Kineococcus sp. NBC_00420: one gene and its partner. The main gene of each other region encodes a partner of the protein of the gene in region 2 in a complex. Links are inferred from orthologs where the notes say so. Each region holds a gene or a part of one and is shown on either strand. Other genes may lie near its edges.

Region 1 (6,024 bases), 240 kb from region 2 along the record:
ACGGGGGTGCCGTCGGCCTTCTTGACGCCGTAGCCGGCCTTGGCCAGCCCCCCCGCGACGGCCAGGGAGGCCACGATGACGACACCGCCGATGATCCCCCACGTCAGGCTGGGGAAGACGATCGCGAGGCAGAGGATGAGGAACCCGACGAGGCACACCGCGACACCGGCCCAGGCCGCGACGCTGTGGCCGTGACCGTGCTCGTCGACGACGTCGGTCGCCCCGCGGGTGGTCGAGTCGTTCGCCCCGTGGCTGTTCGACGGGCTCTGCTGGCTGCTCACGGTGGGCTCCTGGGGAAGAGGGGTGTACTACGCACACCGTACCCACTCCCCCGGCCCGGGCGCCCGCCGCGGTGGGTCGGACGGACAGGCGGGTTCAGCGGGTGGGGTCCTCGCCCTGGCTCAGGGAGTCCCAGGCCGCGGCGGGGTCCTCGTGGGGGGCCAGGGTGACCGCGGCGCGGGTGGCGTCGCGTTCGTGGCGGGTGGAGCCGACGGACGGCGCGGCGGCGTTCCAGCGCCGCGTCCGCACCAGCACACCCGCCCCGCCGACGAGCACCAGCACCCCACCCACGGCGGAGACCACGGGCCAGGGCCGCACCGACGGATCGCCCTGGAGACGGACCCCGGTCGTCCCGCTGGCGGCCCGGGCGGGTGCGGTCAACGCCGCGGACGGGTCCGAGGTGACGGCCAGGCTGGCCACGACCGTCCCGGCCCCGCCGAGGACGAGGACCACCGCGGCCACGAGCCGCGCCACCCGGCGCCCCAGCGTCGAGGCCACCACGGCGGCGAGGCTGACCAGGCTCAGCGCGGTGGCGACGGGGGCGGCGTCGCGACCGTTGACGAGCACGGCGCTCGCACCGGTCGCGGTCTCCACGGCCCCGCTCACCCACGTCGGCGCACCGGCCCCGAGGCCGACGACGGCCCCCGCGATCCCGGCGAGCAGCAGCAGACCGCGTTCGCGTCCGGCGTTCACGCCGGCAGGAGGGGCAGCGTCACGGCGTCGAAGCACGTGCGGTCGCCGGTGTGGCAGGCGGCCCCGACCTGGTCGACCTCGACGAGGAGGGCGTCGCCGTCGCAGTCCAGCGAGACCTTCTTGACCCACTGGACGTGCCCGGACGTGTCGCCCTTGCGCCACAACTGCTGGCGGCTGCGGGAGAAGTAGGTGGCCCGGCCGGTGGCCAGCGTGCTCGCGAGCGCCTCGTCGTCCATCCAGGCGACCATCAGCACCTCCCGGGTGTCGTGCTGCTGCACGACGGCGCAGACCAGTCCGGCCTCGTTGCGCTTGAGCCGCTCGGCGACGTGGGGATCGAGATCGAGGGACGACACGGGGACGATGGTCTCACCGCCCGCGCGTGGCGCGCTCCGCCCCGGGTGGCACGATCTGGCCATGACGACGGCGCAGGCCCCCCGCAGCAGCCACCGCACCGACGCCCGGCGGGAGCGTGACGCGCTGTGCGACAGCGCCTCGCGGGTCGGTCCCGACGCGCCGACGCTCTGCGCGGGCTGGGACGTGCGCGACCTGCTGGTGCACCTGGCGGTGCGTGACAACCGGCCGGACGTGGTGCTGGGCGAGGCTGTGGGCCCGTTGCGCCCGCGGCGCGAGCGGGTGCTGGCGGAACTGGGCGCCCAGCCCTTCGAGGAGCTGGTGGAGCGGGTGCGCAACGGCCCGCACGGGCCGCTGAAGCTGCAGGCGCTGGACAGCCTGGCCAACACCTCGGAGTTCTTCGTCCACCACGAGGACATCCTGCGGGCCCAGGACGACTGGGCCCCGCGCGAGCTCCCCCGGGGGCAGACGGCGACGCTGTGGCGCACGGTGAGGGTGATGGGTCGCGTCGCCTACCGCCGTGCCGGGGTCGGGGTCGTGCTGGTCACCCCCGGCGGTCCGCGCGCCGTCGTCCGCTCCGGTGACGAGGCCGTCTCGTTGACGGGTGAGCCGGCGGAGCTGGTGCTGCACGCGTTCGGTCGGCGCAGTCGGGCGAAGGTCGAGGTCGACGGCACTCCCGCTGCGGTGCAGCGCTTCCGCAAGGCCTTCCCGGGCTAGCGGACGGCGGACCCGCTGGCCCGCAGCGCGTCCTTGACCTCGCCGACGGTGAGCTGGCCGAAGTGGAAGACGCTGGCGGCGAGGACGGCGTCGGCGCCCGCGGCGACGGCCGGCGGGAAGTGCTCGACGGCCCCGGCGCCGCCGCTGGCGACGAGGGGGACGCTGACCCGGGCGCGGACCTGGCCGAGCATCTCGAGGTCGAAGCCGGCCTTGGTGCCGTCGGCGTCCATGGAGTTCAGCAGGATCTCCCCGGCGCCGAGCTCGGCGGCTCGGGCGGCCCACTCGACGGCGTCGAGGCCGGTCCCCCGTCGGCCACCGTGGGTGGTGACCTCGAAACCGGACGCGGTGGTGGGTTCGCCGGGCAGGGTCCGGCGGGCGTCGACGGAGAGCACGAGGACCTGCGCGCCGAAGCGGTCGGCGATCTCGGCGATGAGTTCGGGCCGCGCGATGGCCGCGGTGTTCACGCCGACCTTGTCCGCGCCGGCGCGCAGCAGCTTCTCGACGTCGGCGACGCTGCGGACACCGCCACCGACGGTGAGGGGGATGAAGACCTGCTCCGCGGTGCGGCGCACGACGTCGTAGGTGGTCTCCCGCGAGCCGGAGGATGCGGTGACGTCGAGGAACGTCAGCTCGTCGGCGCCCTCGGCGTCGTAGCGCCGCGCGAGTTCGACGGGGTCACCGGCGTCCCGCAGGTCGGCGAAGTTGACGCCCTTGACGACGCGGCCGGCGTCGACGTCGAGGCAGGGGATGACACGGACGGCGACGCTCACGGGGCCAGACTAGACGGGGCCGCGTCGGGGCCCGACCGCTACGGTGGCGGGCATGAGCGTGCTCGAGGAGACCCTTCCACTGAGCTCGGTCGACCCGGGCGACCGGGACGCCCTGCGCGCCTGGTACACCTCGAGCCGTGCGGCCTTCCTCGAGGCCGCCCCCACCGAGGCCGACCTCGACGAGCGGTCGAAGGCCATCGCCGCGCACCGCCTCACCGCCGTCCGCGACGGCGAGCGGGTGGTCGCGACGCTGCGGACCTTCGACTCCGAGCTGACGATGCCGGGCGCCGGTCCGGTGAGCGTCGACGCGGTCTCCACGGCGACCGTCCTCGCGACCCACCGCCGGCGGGGGCTGCTGACGCGGATGCTCACCGCGGACCTCGAGCGCGCCCGGCTCGCCGGCCACGCCTTCGCGACGCTCATCGCGGCGGAGGCCCCGATCTACGGCCGGTTCGGGTTCGGGGCCGCGACCCGGGCGACCAGCCTGGCCATCGACAACACCCGGGTGCGCTTCCGCGACGACGCCCCGGCGGCGAGCGGGTCGCTGGAGTTCCTCACCGGAGCGCTCGACGAGCCGGCCCTGGTCCACGACGCGGCGCGGCGGTCCCGCCCGGGCGGCCTGCACCGCGACGCCGCCTTCTGGGAGGCCGCGAACCGCCGGGGCGAGGGGCGCTGGATCGGGACCCACGGTCACGCGGTGCTGCACCGCGACGAGGGCGGGACCGCCGACGGCTACGTCGTCTACGAGCTGCGGGACGAGTCGGTGGGGCGCGTCGTCACCGGCACGACGACGGTCCTGGACCTGACGGCGACGACGCCCGCCGCGTACCGCGCGCTCTGGGAGTTCGTGACCTCGATCGACCTGGTGCGCACCACCCGGGCCAAGGACCGGCCCGTGGACGAACTGCTGCCGCACCTGCTCCTCGATCCCCGTGCGGTGCAGACCGGTCCGGTGGACGACTTCGCGTGGCTGCGCGTCCTCGACGTCCCGGGTGCGCTGGCGGCGCGACGCTACCTGGGCTGCGGGACGCTGGTGCTGAAGGTCGTGGACCCGCTGGGGCTGGCCGACGCGACGGTCTCCCTGCACGTCGCCCCGCAGCGCTGCGGGGCCGACGGGTGGGTCTGCGCCGAGATCACCACCACCGACGCGGCGCCCGACGTCGTGCTGGGGGTCGGGGAGCTGTCCTCGCTCGTGCTCGGCGGGACCTCGGCGGTGGCGTTGCACCGCGCGGGACGCCTCGACTGCTCGGCCGCGGACGCGTTCGCCCTGCAGACGCTGTTCGCGACGCCCGAGGCCCCCTGGTGCCCCACGTGGTTCTGACCGCCCGCTCGACCACCGACGTCGTCGACGACCTGGTCGCGCTGCTGGCGGCGACGCCGGTCCCACCCGCCGGTCCGGTGGTGGTGGCGGTCGACGGCCGGTCCGGGTCGGGCAAGACCGACCTCGCCGACGTCCTCGCGGCCCGCGTCGGGGCGGTCGTGGTGCACATGGACGACCTCTACCCGGGGTGGTCCGGTCTCGCGGCGTCGGTGCGGCTCCTGGGCCGGGTCCTCGACGGTCTGCGTTCCGGCGCGTCGACGAGCCACCCGGTCTGGGACTGGGCCGCGGCCGCCTACACCCGCGAGGTCGTCCTCCCCCGGGCGGGGACCGTCGTGGTCGAGGGGGTCGGGTCGGGCTGCGCACGGCCCGTGGACCTGCTGGTCCGCCTGGAGGCCGCCCCCGACGTCCGACGCGACCGGGCCCTGACCCGGGACGGGGCGACGTTCGAGGCGCACTGGGACGCGTGGGCCGCTCAGGAGGCGGAGCTGTTCTCGCACGAGCCGTTCCGTGCCGACGTCGTCTTCACGTCCGACACCACCGCGGGCGGGGAACCGGCCTGGCGCTAGTCGGCGTCGGGGCGCGGGGCGTGCGCCTCGACGAGGCGGGCCAGGCGCCGCGCCTCGGTCTGGGCGAACTCGCCGTCGGCGCGCTGGACGGCCATGACCGCGAGGTTCTCGCCGTCGTCGAGGTCGAGGGTGAGCCACGGCTCGGCCCCGCCGAAGCGGACGGCGACGACCGCGCCCCAGGCCACCCGCCGGGTGAAGACGACGTTGCGGACCTCGAGGCCGTCGGCGGTCACCCGGGCACGGACCGCGACGAGGCGGACGAGGACGCCGGCCAGCAGCACGGCGAAGACGACGGCCGAGACGGTGTCCTGGCCGGTCCACCCGGACTGCGGGGAGAACGTGAGCAGGATCGACATCCCGACCATCACGACGAGGATGCCCACGGCGAAGACCAGCCCGACGACCCGCGCCCGGCGCGGGCGGAACGCGGACTCCGGGACCGCACCCGGCACGGGGGGCGTCACAACCGGCAGGCGTGGATGCTGGTCACCAGGATCGCCCGCGCACCGAGGTCGTAGAGGTCGTCCATGACCTGGTTGGTCGCCGCCTTCTTCACCATGGCGCGCACCGCCACCCAGTCCGGGTTCGCCATCGGCGACACCGTCGGGGACTCCAGCCCCGGGGTGATCGCGCAGGCCTCCTCGACGATCGACTTCGGGCAGTCGTAGTCGACCATCACGTACTGGCGGGCGACGAGGACCCCGCGCAGCCGACGCACCAGGACCTCGACGGCCGGGTCGAGCGGCGCGTCGGCCCGGCGGACCAGGGTCGCCTCCGAGGACATGATCGGCTCACCGAAGATCTCGAGCCCGGCGGCGCGCAACGTGGTCCCGGTCTCGACGACGTCGGCGATCACGTCGGCGATCCCGAGGGCGACGGCCGTCTCCACAGCCCCGTCGAGGTGCACGATGTCGGCGGTCACGCCGTGCTCGGCGAGGTGCTTGCCCAGCAGGCCGGAGTAGCTGGTCGCGATGCGGCGGCCCTGCAGGTCGCTCACACCCTCGGCGACCCCGGGGCGGCCGGCGAAGCGGAAGGTGCTGCGGGCGAACTCCAGCGGCAGGATCTCCGACGCCGGAGCGTGGGAGTCCAGCAGCAGGTCACGACCGGTGATGCCGACGTCGAGGGTCCCCGAGCCGACGTAGAGCGCGATGTCGCGCGGGCGCAGGAAGACGAACTGCGCGGAGTTGTCCGGGTCGTCGAGGATGAGTTCCTTCGCCTCGCGGCGCTGGTTGTAGCCGGCCTCGCGCAGCATGGCGCTGGCGGCCTCGGCGAGAGAACCCTTGTTGGGGACGGCGATGCGCAGCATGGTGGGTTCCTCAGAGGTGGG
Region 2 (6,294 bases):
GCCCGTCGCCTCTTGAGCCCCCGCGGTGGTCCCGTCGCGTGCGACGGGACCACCGCTTCGGGCGGTCTCAGGCGGGGAGGACCTGGAACTCCACGGACTCCGCGCGGTCGGCGACGACGCCGGTCGCGAGCCGCTCCCCCACGACGTGCAGGAGCTCGTCGAGGGCGTCCCGGCCGAGCCCGGGCCGGACCCCGAGGACGACCCGCAGCTCCGCGCCGGCACCGGGTTCGCAGCGGGTCGCGCGGACCGCGTCCAGACCCCGCACCGCCTCGGCGACCGCCGCCCCGACCTCGGGGTCCAACGGCGCCGGAACCCACGCCGAACCCCGGGCCAGCGCCCAGAACGCGCTGCGGCGCACCACGAAGCGGACCGGACCCGCCGGGTCGAGGACGAGCACGTCGCACTCCTCCTGGACCCCCGACAACGCGGCCTGCTCGGCGGGCACCGGCACCGGACGCGCGTCGGCACGCCAGGTCGTCAGGGCCGTGAGGTCGGTGAACAGCGGCAGCCCGCGGCGGCCGTCGGGCTGGGTCAGCAACGCCAGCGCCATGTCCGCGCTCTTGTCCCCACCGTGGGCGTCGAGTTCCCCGAGCTGGGCGACGACGGGGGCGAAGACCCGGCTCCCGGACAGCGCGGCGACCACGTCGCGTTCGGCGCGCACCCGGGCCGACGGGTCCTCGCCCCGTGCGGACCAGGCCGCCAGCGCGGCGGCCAGGGCCGGGGCGCGACGGCCGTCGTCGGTGGCGAAGGCGTTGGGCTGCAGGGTCCGTCCCGCCCACGGGACTCCCGCGGAGTCCGTGGCGCCGGGGTCCGGCGGTGCGCTCAGGGCCGACCCGCCACGTCGAGCGCCTGAGGCAGGGTGAAGTTTCCGGCGTAGAGCGCCTTGCCGACGATGGCCCCCTCGACGCCGAGGCCGACGAGGTCGCGCAGCACCCGCAGGTCTTCGAGGCTCGAGACGCCCCCGGAGGCGACGACGGGGGCCTGCGTCCGGCCGCAGAACTCGCGCAGGAGCTCGACGTTCGGACCGCGCAACGTCCCGTCCTTGGTGACGTCGGTCAGCACGTAGCGGGCGCAGCCGTCGGCGTCGAGGCGCTCGAGGACCTCCCACAGGTCACCGCCTTCGCGGGTCCACCCGCGGGCGGCCAGCGTCGTGCCCCGGACGTCGAGACCGACGGCGATCCGGTCCCCGTGGCGGGCGATGGCGGCGCGGGTCCAGTCGGGGTTCTCCAGCGCCGCGGTGCCCAGGTTGACCCGTCGGCAGCCGGTGGCCAGCGCGGCCTCGAGGGAGGCGTCGTCGCGGATGCCTCCGGAGAGTTCGACGGCGACGTCGAGACGGCCGACGACCTCGGCGAGGAGTTCCCGGTTCGAGCCGCGCCCGAAGGCGGCGTCCAGGTCGACCAGGTGGACCCACTCGGCGCCGGCCTGCTGCCACGCGAACGCGGCGTCGAGCGGCGCGCCGTAGAAGGTCTCGCTGCCCGCCTCCCCCTGCACGAGGCGGACGGCCTGACCGTCGGCGACGTCGACGGCGGGCAGGAGTTCCAGCCGGGCACTGGAGGGGAGGGTGTTCTCGCTGGTCACGGAGGGCGAGTCTACGAGGCGCTCGGCGTGCGGGGAACGCGGACGGCGGTGGCCGCGTCCACCGGGGCCCCCTTGGCCAGCCGGCCCGCCACGACGTCGCGCCGGCGCAGCGCGGCCCGCCACCCGAGCACGGTGGTGACGACGGCCCGCTCGCCGCCGGGGTGCCCCGCCACGATCTCCCAGGGTCGACGCAGGACGACCCGGGCCAGCACACCCGCGACGAGGAGCGCCACGACCACGACGACGTCCACCACGAGCAGCAGCAGGGGGATCACCAGCAGCCAGCACAGCAGGACGGCCAGTACGAGCCCCACGACGACCAGCACGATGGCCACGCCCTCGTCGAACCCGTCGAGGTCCAGGCCACCGGAGTTCCCCGAACCTCCCTGTGCAGCGCCGTCCGGCACGAGGTCGCCCAGGCCGCTGACGTCCAGGTCGGGAGACCTGCGGCGCCACCGCCGGCGGGCGATGCGTCGGGACAGGAACCGCCAGCGCGGCAGGAAGCGCACGTGCACCGTCCAGACCACCCCGTCGGGGGTGGTGACGGTGCGGGTGCGCATGCCGCCAGCGCAGGTCGGGGGACGACCTCAGGTCAGGGAGTCCACCCAGTTGCGCAGCAGTTGCGCGCCGGCGTCCCCGGACTTCTCCGGGTGGAACTGCGTGGCGGTCAGGGCACCGTTCTCGACCGCGGCGACGAACCGCGCGCCGTGCTCGGCCCAGGTGATCTGCGGCAGCGGAACCCGCCCCGCCGTGGTGTCGAGCATCTCGAAGCGCTGCACGGCGTAGGAGTGCACGAAGTAGAACCGCTCGTCCTCGACGCCCGCGAAGAGCCGGGAACCCGCCGGGGGTTCCACGGTGCTCCAGCCCATGTGCGGCACCACGTCGGCGGGGAGCCGTTCGACGGTGCCGGGCCACTGGCCCAGACCGTCGGGGACTCCTTCGCCGGGTTCGGTGGAGGTCTCGAACATGACCTGCAGACCGACGCAGATCCCCAGCACCGGGCGGCCACCGGCGAGGCGGCGGTCGACGATGGAGTCACCACCGATGGCCTGCAACCCCTGGTTCACGGCCGCGAACGCGCCGACGCCGGGGACGAGGAGGCCGTCGGCCTCCAACGCCGCCTTCCGGTCGGAGGTCAGTTCGACGTCGGCACCGACCCGTTCCAGCGCCCGGACGGCGGAGCGGACGTTGCCGAACCCGTAGTCGAGGACGACGACCTTCTGCGTCACAGGGCGCCCTTCGTCGACGGGACGCCCTGGACCCGGGGATCGGGTTCGACGGCGTAGCGCAGCGCGCGGGCCAGGGCCTTGAACTGGGCCTCGACGACGTGGTGCGGGTCGCGACCGGCGAGGACGCGGACGTGCAGGCAGATCTGGGCGTGGAACGCGAAGCTCTCCAGCACGTGCCGGGTCAGGGACCCCGTGAAGTGCCCGCCGATGAGGTGGTACTCCTGCCCCTCGGGTTCCCCGGTGTGCACGCAGTACGGGCGGCCGGAGACGTCGACGACGACGTGGGCGAGCGCCTCGTCGAGGGGCACCGTGGCGTCGGCGAAGCGGCGGATGCCGGCCTTGTCCCCCAGCGCCTGCCGGAACGCCTGCCCCAGCACGATGGCGGTGTCCTCGACGGTGTGGTGGACGTCGATGTGGGTGTCGCCCTTGGCCACCACGGTGAGGTCCATCAGCGAGTGCTTGCCCAGGGCGGTGAGCATGTGGTCGAAGAACGGCACCGTGGTGGCGATCTCCGTCCTGCCGCTGCCGTCGAGGTCGAGTTCGACCAGCACGCTGGACTCGCTGGTGCTGCGTTCGATGCGGGCCGTGCGGCTCACTGGGACACCACTTCCTGGAGGGCGGTTCGGAACTGCTGCATCTCGTCGGCCGTGCCGATGCTGACCCGCAGCCAGCCGGCGGGGCCGGTCTCGCGGATGAGGACCCCGCGCTCCAGCAGACCCTGCCAGACCGCGTGCCGGTCCTCGAAGCGACCGAACAGGACGAAGTTCGCGTCCGAGTCGGCGACGTCGAAACCGCTGTCGCGCAACCACTGGACGGTTTCGTCCCGGCGCTCCCGGAGCTCGTCCACCGTCGACAGCAACCGCTGCGAGTGCTTGAGCGCCGCGCGCGCCGTGGCCTGGGTGATCGCCGAGAGGTGGTAGGGCAACCGGACGATCCGAAGCGCGTCGACGAACGCGACCGAGGACGCGAGGTACCCGACGCGAGCCCCCGCCAGGGAGAACGCCTTGCTCATCGTCCGGCTCACGGCGAGGTTCCCGTGGCGGGGCAACAGGTCCAGCGCGCTCGGGGTACCGGCGCGGCGGAACTCGCCGTAGGCCTCGTCCACGACGACGACGGCACCCTGGGACAAGCGGGAGCACTCCTCGAGCACGGCCTCGATCGTCGACAGCGGCAACGCCGTACCCGTCGGGTTGTTCGGACTGGCGAGCAGCACGACGGAGGGGCGGTGTTCCCGGACCATCGCCCGCGCGTGCTCGACGTCGACGGTGAAGGCGTCCGTGCGCTGCCCCACGACCCAGGTGGTCTGGGTGTCGCGCGCGTACTCGGGGTACATCGAGTACGTCGGCGCGAAGCTCAGCGCGCGCCGGCCCGGACCGCCGAAGGCCTGCAGGACGTGCAGCATCACCTCGTTGGAACCGTTCGCGGCCCAGACCTGCTCGGGTTCCAGCTCCGCGCCCGACTCCGTCCGCAGGAACGCGGCGAGGTCGGCGCGCAGGTCGAGGAACTCGCGGTCCGGGTAGCGGTTCAGCCCCGAGGCGGCCTGCGCGACGGCCGCCGCGATGTCGGCGACGATCTCCGGCGCGACCGGGTAGGGGTTCTCGTTGACGTTGAGCACGACCGGCACGTCCAGCTGCGGCGCACCGTAGGGGTGCTCGCCGCGGAGGTCCTCGCGCAGCGGGAGGTCGGCCAGGGTGGTCGCCCGGCTGGTGCGGTCGGTCGTGTCGGTCACGCGCGCCAGTCTCCCAGACCGGGAGGGCAGGTCGTCGCCCCCGTCGGCGGCGCACACCCACCGACGACCCGCGATCCTGCCGGGAGTCCCAGCGAGATCGCGGATCGGAGGGGTCAGATCGTCATGACCTTGGCGATGGTGCCGGTGCGGGCGCCCTCGTAGGCCGCGAGCAGGACGCCGAGCACGGCGATGCCCTCGACCTCGGTGTGGATGGGGCGCCGGCCCTCGCGCAGGCAGTCGGCGAAGTCACCGATCTCGGTGACGAACGCGTCGACCTCGGCGAACTCGAAGGTCTCCTCCTCGCCCGAGCGCAGCCGGTAGGTGACGGAGTTCGAAGTACCCGTGAGGGAGCCGAGCTCGCCGACGACGGAGAACTTCTCGGTGCCGGGGGCCGGGTCGTAGGCCCAGCTGGTGACCATCTGGCCGACGACGCCGTTCTCGAAGCGGACCAGCACCTGGGCGGAGTCCTCGCCCTCCATGAACTTCAGCCGGTGCGTCGAGAGGAACGCGGTGGCCTCGACCGGCTGGGCGTTGGCCAGGTGCAGCAGCAGGTACGTCGGGTGGTAGCCGGTGTCGATGAGCTCGCCGCCACCGCTGGTCTTGGCCGAGGCGCGCCACCCCATGTTGGAGGGGTCGAAGTCGTTGTGGAAGCTGTCGGTCGTGCGCACCTCGTAGACCGTGCCGAGGGTCCCTGCGTCCAGGAGTTCCTTCGCCTTCGCGACGGAGGGGAAGAACAGCTGGTTGTGCGCGCACATCAACGTGATCTGGTTGGCGCGGATCGCCTCGGCCACCCGCTTCGCCTCCTCCACGGTGAGGCACAGCGGCTTCTCGCACAGGACGTGCTTGCCGGCCTCGGCCGCGGCGACGATCGCGTCGGCGTGCAGGTGGTGCGGGAGGCAGATGTCGACGGCGTCGATGTCGGCGCTCGCGAGCATCTCGCGGTAGTCGGTGTAGGGCTGGGCGGACAGTTCCGCGGCGCGGGTGGTGGCGGCCTCCTCGACGACGTCGGCGACCGCGGTCACGACGATCTTCTCGGCGTGCGCGCGGTAGCCCTTCACGTGGGCGCGGGTGATCCCGCCGCCACCGATCAGGCCGACCTTGACGACGTCGCTCACAGTGCTTCTCCCTGGGGTGCGGATGCTGCTTCGTTGGACCGCACGACGAGCCGGGTGAGTTCCACGGCACGGTGCAGGTTCTCCTGCGCCACCGTCGCGTCGCTCGCGTGGGAGACCCACTGCGAGAACGGTTCCGGGGCGTCGGCGGGAACGGTCAGTTCCTCGGTGGCACCGTCGGGACGGCGGCGCCACAGCCGGCCGCCGCCGTCGTCGGTGTAGTGGACGCTGCCCTCGGTGCCGTGCACGTCGATGGTGAAGGCGTCGTCGCTCACGAAGCCGGCCTCGATGACGCCGAGGGCTCCGGTGTCGTAGCCGAGGGTCACCACGGCGTGGTCCTCGACCTGGCGGCCGGTGACGTTGCCGTACACGGCGCGGACGATCTCCGGGTCATCGCCGAGGAGGAGCTGGGTGAGGTAGACCGGGTGGCACCCGAGGTCGGTGAGCGCACCGCCGACGCTGGGGGCCGGGTCGAAGAACCGGTCCGGCAACCAGCCGGGGTTCCCGCCGTGCACCGCGCCGTCGTGCGAGAGCCGCACCCGGGCGTAGGTCACCTCACCGAGCTCGCCGGAGGCGACGACGTCGCGCACGGCGAGGGTGTAGCCCTGCGAGAGCCGGGGCAGCGAGACGACGAGGGCGAGACCGG

What was found.
Region 1: the proteins of hisH (region 2) and hisF are in contact, whole or in part, in a crystal structure (PDB 6RU0), measured with the Thermotoga maritima proteins. The link is inferred for Kineococcus sp. NBC_00420 from one-to-one orthologs. Residues at the interface, in WP_004080484.1 of Thermotoga maritima: Asn15, Arg18, Arg22, Arg117, Leu118, Pro119, His120, Met121, Gly122, Trp123, Asn124, Asn134, Gly135, Tyr136, Tyr138, Val140, Tyr158, Glu180, Lys181, Ser182, Ser183, Lys184, Ile185; in WP_004080486.1 of Thermotoga maritima: Met1, Leu2, Ala3, Arg5, Ser40, Glu41, Asp45, Glu46, Ala70, Glu71, Ile73, Asp74, Ile75, Pro76, Phe77, Asp98, Lys99, Ser122, Gln123, Glu161, Thr195, Leu196, Asn247, Arg249, Glu251.

What each region holds. Positions count from the first base shown.
Region 1 is NZ_CP107930.1:5,132,657-5,138,680, reverse strand. Bases 924-3,653 are described here. They hold hisF (imidazole glycerol phosphate synthase subunit HisF), read right to left. Parts: upstream 2,811-3,653; coding sequence 2,037-2,810; downstream 924-2,036. Other genes in these bases: OG218_RS25100 (GNAT family N-acetyltransferase), read left to right, coding at 2,863-3,653; OG218_RS25110 (TIGR03085 family metal-binding protein), read left to right, coding at 1,387-2,040; hisI (phosphoribosyl-AMP cyclohydrolase), read right to left, coding at 969-1,388; OG218_RS25120 (Trp biosynthesis-associated membrane protein), read right to left, coding at 924-972. Outside these bases: OG218_RS25125 (HGxxPAAW family protein), read right to left, coding at 1-281; more of OG218_RS25120, read right to left, coding at 376-923; more of OG218_RS25100, read left to right, coding at 3,654-4,131; OG218_RS25095 (hypothetical protein), read left to right, coding at 4,113-4,697; OG218_RS25090 (PH domain-containing protein), read right to left, coding at 4,694-5,149; hisG (ATP phosphoribosyltransferase), read right to left, coding at 5,158-6,003; OG218_RS25080 (phosphoribosyl-ATP diphosphatase), read right to left, coding at 6,014-6,024.
Region 2 is NZ_CP107930.1:4,892,515-4,898,808, reverse strand. Bases 987-3,986 are described here. They hold hisH (imidazole glycerol phosphate synthase subunit HisH), read right to left. Parts: upstream 2,808-3,986; coding sequence 2,166-2,807; downstream 987-2,165. Other genes in these bases: OG218_RS23910 (histidinol-phosphate transaminase), read right to left, coding at 3,400-3,986; hisB (imidazoleglycerol-phosphate dehydratase HisB), read right to left, coding at 2,804-3,403; OG218_RS23925 (hypothetical protein), read right to left, coding at 1,590-2,138; priA (bifunctional 1-(5-phosphoribosyl)-5-((5-phosphoribosylamino)methylideneamino)imidazole-4-carboxamide isomerase/phosphoribosylanthranilate isomerase PriA), read right to left, coding at 987-1,578. Outside these bases: OG218_RS23940 (DoxX family protein), read left to right, coding at 1-16; OG218_RS23935 (SseB family protein), read right to left, coding at 68-703; more of priA, read right to left, coding at 823-986; more of OG218_RS23910, read right to left, coding at 3,987-4,536; OG218_RS23905 (Gfo/Idh/MocA family protein), read right to left, coding at 4,650-5,651; OG218_RS23900 (Gfo/Idh/MocA family protein), read right to left, coding at 5,648-6,294. UniProt on the Escherichia coli protein: IGPS catalyzes the conversion of PRFAR and glutamine to IGP, AICAR and glutamate. The HisH subunit catalyzes the hydrolysis of glutamine to glutamate and ammonia as part of the synthesis of IGP and AICAR.